One region of the Streptomyces sp. NPDC041200 genome, then DNA from elsewhere that is predicted to be linked to it. Evidence: predicted binding sites of a transcription regulator. Region 1 holds the regulator's gene; the other holds the start of a gene.

The links. Region 1 encodes HspR, which represses chaperone genes until heat shock. Its sites were predicted from a motif close to TTGAGNNNNNNNNNCTCAA; they were not measured.
Region 2: lon (endopeptidase La) is a predicted target of HspR. The motif match lies at 1,823-1,841, and genes of this name have one in related genera.

The regions. Positions count from the first base shown of each region.
Region 1 covers NZ_JBVIZF010000019.1:115,259-118,662, reverse strand. Annotated here, with positions in the region: gene grpE (nucleotide exchange factor GrpE) at 1-344, shown strand, start outside; gene dnaJ (molecular chaperone DnaJ) at 390-1,577, shown strand; gene ACZ6CL_RS30915 (heat shock protein transcriptional repressor HspR) at 1,582-2,067, shown strand; gene ACZ6CL_RS30910 (cupin domain-containing protein) at 2,186-2,557, shown strand; gene proP (glycine betaine/L-proline transporter ProP) at 2,698-3,404, shown strand, end outside.
Region 2 covers NZ_JBVIZF010000001.1:596,717-600,120, forward strand. Annotated here, with positions in the region: gene ACZ6CL_RS02870 (spermidine synthase family protein) at 134-868, opposite strand; gene ACZ6CL_RS02875 (rhomboid-like protein) at 1,160-1,756, shown strand; gene lon (endopeptidase La) at 1,864-3,404, shown strand, end outside.

The sequences.
Region 1 (3,404 bases):
ACATCGGCCGGGCGCGGGAGCACGGCGAACTCGTCGGCGGCTTCAAGTCCGTCGCCGAATCGCTGGAGACGGTGGCGGCGAAGCTGGGCCTGCAGCAGTTCGGCAAGGAGGGCGAGCCCTTCGACCCGCTGGTGCACGAGGCGCTCATGCACTCGTACGCGCCGGATGTCACCGAGACGACGTGCGTGCAGATTCTCCAGCCGGGGTATCGAATCGGCGAACGAACGATTCGCCCGGCGCGGGTCGCGGTCGCCGAGCCCCAGCCGGGTGCCTCGCCCAAGGGCCCGGGCGAAGGCGACGGCACGGCGCCGGACGAGGAGAGCGGTGGCCCGGAAGAGGGCTGACGCGACGGTGACGGCAGGAATATCAGGAGAGGAGGGACGTCGGGGATGAGCACCAAGGACTTCGTCGAGAAGGACTACTACAAGGTTCTCGGCGTCCCCAAGGACGCCACCGAGGCGGAGATCAAGAAGGCGTACCGGAAGCTCGCCCGCGAGTACCACCCGGACGCCAACAAGGGCGACGCCAAGGCCGAGGATCGCTTCAAGGAGATCTCCGAGGCGAACGACATCCTCGGCGACCCCAAGCGGCGCAAGGAGTACGACGAGGCCCGCTCCCTGTTCGGCAACGGGGGCTTCCGCCCCGGGCCGGGCGGGGCGGGCTCCACCGGAAGCTTCAACTTCGACCTGGGCGACCTCTTCGGTGGCGCCCAGGGCGGCCCCGGTGGCGCGGGCGGAGCGGGCGGCTTCGGCGGCGGGCTCGGCGACGTGTTCGGCGGTCTGTTCAACCGCGGCGGGCCCACCCGGACCCAGCCGCGGCGCGGCCAGGACGTCGAGTCCGAGGTGACGCTCAGCTTCACCGAGGCCGTCGAAGGGGCCACTGTTCCGCTGCGGATGTCCAGCCAGGCCCCGTGCAAGCCGTGCTCCGGCACCGGCGACAAGAACGGCACCCCGCGGGTCTGCCCGACCTGCGTCGGCACCGGTCAGGTCAGCCGGGGCGGCGGGGGCGGCTTCTCGCTCACCGACCCGTGCGTGGAGTGCCGGGGCCGCGGTCTGATCGCGCAGGACCCGTGCGAGACCTGCAAGGGCAGCGGACGGGCTCGTTCCGCCCGCACCATGCAGGTCCGCATCCCCGCGGGTGTCAGCGACGGCCAGCGGATCCGGCTGCGCGGCAAGGGCGCCCCGGGCGAGACCGGCGGTCCGGCCGGTGACCTCTACGTCATCGTCCATGTGGACCCGCATCCGGTCTTCGGCCGCCGCGGCGACAACCTGACCGTCACCGTCCCCGTCACCCTTCCGGAGGCGGCGCTCGGCGGCGAGATCAAGGTCCCGACGCTGGGCGGCCCGCCGGTCACCCTGAAGCTGCCGGCCGGCACGCCGGGCGGCCGGACGATGCGCGCCCGCGGCAAGGGCGCGGTGCGCAAGGACGGAACCCACGGCGACCTGCTGGTCACCGTTGAGGTGACGGTGCCGAAGGACCTCAGCGACTCGGCTCGCGAGGCGCTGGAGGCCTACCGGGATGCGACCGCGGGCGAGGACCCGCGGGCGGAGCTGTTCCAGGCCGCGAAGGGAGCATGACCCAATGGAGACGCACGGCCGAGGGGGCCTCGGAGGCAGGGGACCCGGCCGGTCACGTAATCCGTACGAGCTGACCGACGAATCGCCGGTGTACGTCATCTCGGTCGCCGCTCAGCTCTCCGGCCTGCATCCGCAGACCCTGCGTCAGTACGACCGCCTCGGGCTGGTCTCCCCGGACCGCACCGCCGGCCGCGGCCGGCGGTATTCCGCGCGCGACATCGACCAGCTGCGCCAGGTGCAGCAGCTGTCCCAGGACGAGGGGATCAACCTCGCCGGGATCAAGCGCATCATCGAGCTGGAGAACCAGGTCGCCGCGCTGCAGTCGCGCGTGGCCGAGCTGCAGTCGGCCGTCGAGGGCGCGGCCGCCGCCATGCAGCAGCGCGAGGCCCAGGTCCACGCCTCGTACCGTCGCGACCTGGTCCCCTACCAGGACGTCCACCAGGGCAGCGCGCTGGTCGTCTGGCGTCCCAAGCGCAAGCGAGCGGACTAGCGTCTCCCTTCACGTGAGCGACAGGCCCGGTGACCTCTACGGTCGCCGGGCCTGTCGTTTGGTGGCGAGGCATGTCGCGGGCGGGCGCACCATGGAGGTGTGGGAGGAGGTACCGCACATGTTGGAGATCAAGACGCTGGACAAGCCGGATGAGCGGCGGGACTTCCCCGGTGGGCATCTGGAAACGCTGCACCTGACGGGGCTCAACTTCGCCGTGGGCACCTTCGAGCCCGGCTGGCGCTGGCGGGAGTCGGTCCGGCCGCTGGCCGGTACCCAGAGCTGCCAGGTCCGCCACACCGGGATCGTGGTCCAGGGGCGGATGCGGCTGCGGATGGACGACGGCGCCGAGGGCGAGGTCGGCCCCGGCGATGTGTTCGTGGTGCCGCCCGGCCACGACGCGTGGGTGGTCGGCGACGAGCAGGTGGTCGTGTACGACACCGGCGGCGAGATGGCCGAGGCCTATGCGCGGACGGAAGGGGCAGATCCCTGATCACGGGTTTCGGCAGGTGGGGTGCCGGTAACGCGTAGCAGCCCGGATCCGTCAGCAGGGAAGAAATGAGTACCGGCCCCACACCCCCGCACAAGAGCGGCCGCCCGGCCAGAGGCGGCGGAAGCGAACGTACCGACCGCATGCTGCGGACGCTGCTCCGCCGCCGCAAGCGGTCGCTCGCTTACGAGGACGTCACGGTCGTCGACCGGCCGCGGCTGCGGCGCGCGGTGACCGCCACCGCGGTCGGCAACACCATGGAGTGGTTCGACTTCGGCGTCTACGCGTACGTCGCGGTCACCCTCGGCAAGGTCTTCTTCCCGTCCAGCTCCCCGGCCGCGCAGGTGGTGTCGACGTTCGCCACCTTCGCGGTCGCCTTCCTGGTGCGGCCGCTCGGCGGGCTGGTCTTCGGACCGCTGGGCGACCGCATCGGACGGCGCCGGGTGCTGTCCACCACCATGATCATGATGGCGGTCAGCACCTTCGCGGTGGGGCTGCTGCCCGGTTACGACTCCATCGGCTTCGCCGCGCCGCTGCTGCTGCTGGCGTGCCGGGTGGTGCAGGGCTTCTCGACCGGCGGTGAGTACGCGGGGGCGACCACGTACATCGCGGAGTTCGCGCCCGACCGGCGGCGCGGCTTCCTGGGCAGCTGGCTCGACTTCGGCACCTTCATCGGCTATTCGCTGGGCTCCGGGCTGGTCACGCTGCTGACCGCGGTGCTCGGGGACGACGGCATGACGGACTGGGGCTGGCGGCTTCCGTTCCTGGTCGCCGGGCCGCTCGGGATCATCGGGCTGTACATGCGGCTGCGGCTGGAGGAGAGCCCGGCGTTCCAGCAGGAGGCCGAACG
Region 2 (3,404 bases), on a different contig from region 1:
CCCTGCGTCGTTCTCATGAATCCGCGGCCGCCTACCGTTCGCGCGCGTGCCGAAACCCACGCCTTCCGCGCCTGGTCATTAACCGGCCACTTTTCGTAGGCAAGCAAGCGTAAGGGCAGCCTACGCGGCTCGGCTACGCGCCTCGAATCCCAAGATGCACCACGTCCGGCACACCCCGGGCAACGGTGATCTCTTCCGTACGCACCGATGTGAACCCGGCATTCCGGAGGGCCCGTTCGAACGCGGGCGACGGCTGGGCAGACCAGACGGCCAGCACCCCGCCGGGGGTGAGACGGGCCGCGCAGGCGGCGAGCCCGGCGGGGGAGTACAGCCCGCCGTTGTCCTCGGTGACGGTCCAGTCGGGGCCGTTGTCGATGTCCAGACACAGCGCGTCGTAGGGCCGCGCGCCCTCTGCGGGGCGTCGCAGATGCGCGACGAGATCGGCGTGGACGATCTCCGTCCGGGGGTCGGCCAGCGCCTCGCCGGAGAGCGCCGCCAGCGGTCCGTCCCGGTGCCAGTCGATCACCGCCGCCTCCCGCTCGACGACCGCTATCCGTCCCCACCGGGGCTCGGAAACCGCCTCGACCAGCGAAAACCCCACGCCGAGGCCGCCGATGAGCAGTGCGGGCGAGATGCGGCCGGGCGGCAGCGCGTCGAGCGCGGCGCGGATCAGCCGACGCTCGGAGCGGCCGTCGGAGGTGTCCATGAGGAAGCACCCATTGGCGATGATCTCGAAGACGGCCCCGTCGCCGGTGCCGCCCTCGCCCGTGCCGCCACCCCGCTGCCGCAGCACCACCTCGCCGTACGGGCCCTCCCGGCGGTCGACGGTCACCGGCCGGTCGTCGGCGATGTCGTACGGCGACTGCATGGGGCGGGTCCTCCCGGGCTTTCTCGTATGAGCTGGCGCCCTCATCCTCGCGCCGAGGCGACCCGCCGGTCCAACCGATAAAGGGCGCGGAGATGTGACGCGAATGTGGCGGCCTTCACATCGCGGGACCGGTGAGATGACTCACGGGGGCGCGTGTGTTGAGAGGTCTGCGCGGATATACGCCACCCGCGCGTGACAGCCCGGGAAAGGGGGCCAGCGGTGACGACCTCGGCCTCCCGGACCCCGGCCCGCCGCTCCGGTGCGCGCCCGTGGTCCCCGCTCCGGAGCCACGTGGCGCATCTCGGGGGCGTGCCGTTCACCCTCTGCTACTCGCTGATCCTCCTCGGCACCGGCCTCTACGCCCACCTCGGCGACCCCCGCACCGTCCACGCCCTGCTCGCGGGCTCCAGCACCGACGTCTCCCACCTCTCCCAACGGCCGCTGCTGACCCTGCTGGCCAGCGCGCTGTGGGTGGTCGGCGGCATCACCTCCCCCTACCTCGTCGCCTTCCTCCTCGTGCTCGGCGCGCTGGAGCGCCGCGTCGGCGGGCCGCGCACCGCCGGGGTCTTCCTGCTCGGCCACGTCCTGGCGACGCTGCTCACCGAGATCCCGGTCGCCGCGTCCGTCGCCGTCGGCCACCTCCCGGACAGCTCGCTGCGCCGCCTCGACTACGGCGTCAGCTACGGCCTGATCGCCTGCGCCGGAGCCCTCGCCGGACTCCTGCCGCCCCGCCCCCGGTGGGTGCTGACCGGCGGGATCGGCGCCGCGCTGATCGCCGGAAGCCTGGCGCACTTCGACCCCCTCACCGACTGGGGTCACGCCCTGGCCCTGCTGATCGGCGTCGCCTGCTGGCCGTACGCCCGCCGGGCCGCTCGGCGGCGCGGGTGATCGCCCACGGCGGGATGATCGCTCACAGCGAACACCGGTCCGGGAACACCTGAGCCCTCGCACGCATTGAGTCTGCATAGCTCAACTTGCCTGCCGAAGGGGAGATCATGGCTTCGCTGTCTACACCGCTCACCCTGCCCGTATTGCCCCTCGATGACGAGGTCGTGCTGCCCGGCATGGTGGTCCCGCTGGACCTTTCCGATACCGATGTGCGCGCCGCCGTGGAGGCCGCGCAGGCCGCTGCCCGGGCCGATGGGGGGAAGCCGCGGGTGCTGCTGGTGCCGCGTATCGACGGGACGTACGCGGGCATCGGCACGCTCGGCACCGTCGAGCAGGTGGGCCGGCTGTCCGATGGCGATCCCGGGGCGCTCATCCGTGGAGTGCGACGTGTGCGGGTCGGAGCCGGGACGACCGGGCCCGGGGCCGCGCTGTGGATCGAGGGCACCGCGGTCGAGGAGATCGTGCCCGATCCGCTGCCGGGCGCCGTCACCGAACTGATGACGGAGTACAAGGCGCTGGCCACCAGCTGGCTGCGCAAGCGCGGCGCCTGGCAGGTCGTGGACCGGGTGCAGCAGATCGACGATGTCTCGCAGCTCGCCGACAACTCCGGATACTCACCCTTCCTCAGCGTCGCCCAGCGCGTGGAGCTGCTGGAGACGGCCGACCCGGTGGCGCGGCTCAAGCTGGCCGTCGGCTGGTTGGGCGATCACATGGCCGAGCAGGACGTGGCCGAGTCGATCGCCAAGGACGTCCAGGAGGGCGTCGACAAGCAGCAGCGCGAGTTCCTGCTGCGGCGGCAGATGGAGGCCGTGCGCAAGGAGCTGGCCGAGCTGAACGGCGATCCGGAGGACGAGTCCGATGACTACCGGGCCCGGGTCGAGGCCGCCGAGCTGCCCGAGAAGGTGCGCGAGGCGGCGCTGAAGGAGGTCGACAAGCTGGAGCGGGCCAGCGACCAGAGCCCCGAGGGCAGCTGGATCCGCACCTGGCTGGACACCGTCCTGGAGCTGCCGTGGAACGAGCGCACCGAGGACGCGTACGACATCCCGGGCGCCCAGGCGGTGCTCGACGCGGACCACGCGGGCCTGGCGGACGTGAAGGAGCGGATCACCGAGTACCTGGCGGTGCGCAAGCGCCGCAGCGACCGCGGCCTCGGGGTCGTGGGAGGCCGGCGCGGCGGGGCCGTGCTGGCGCTCGTCGGCCCGCCCGGCGTCGGGAAGACCAGCCTCGGCGAGAGCGTGGCCCGCGCGATGGGGCGCACGTTCGTCCGGGTCGCGCTCGGCGGCGTCCGCGACGAGGCGGAGATCCGCGGCCACCGGCGTACGTACGTGGGCGCGCTGCCCGGCCGGATCGTACGGGCCATCAAGGAGGCGGGCTCGATGAACCCGGTGGTCCTCCTGGACGAGATCGACAAGGTCGGCTCCGACTTCCGCGGCGACCCGGCCGCGGCCCTGCTGGAGGTCCTGGACCCGGCGCAGAACCACACCTTCCGGGACCACTACCTGGAGGTCGAACTCGACCTGTCCGACGTGGTCTTCCTGGCCACGGCCAACGTCCTGGAGGCCATTCCGGAGGCGCTGCTGGACCGCATGGAGCTGGTGCGCCTGGACGGCTACACCGAGGACGAGAAGGTCACCATCGCCCGCGACCA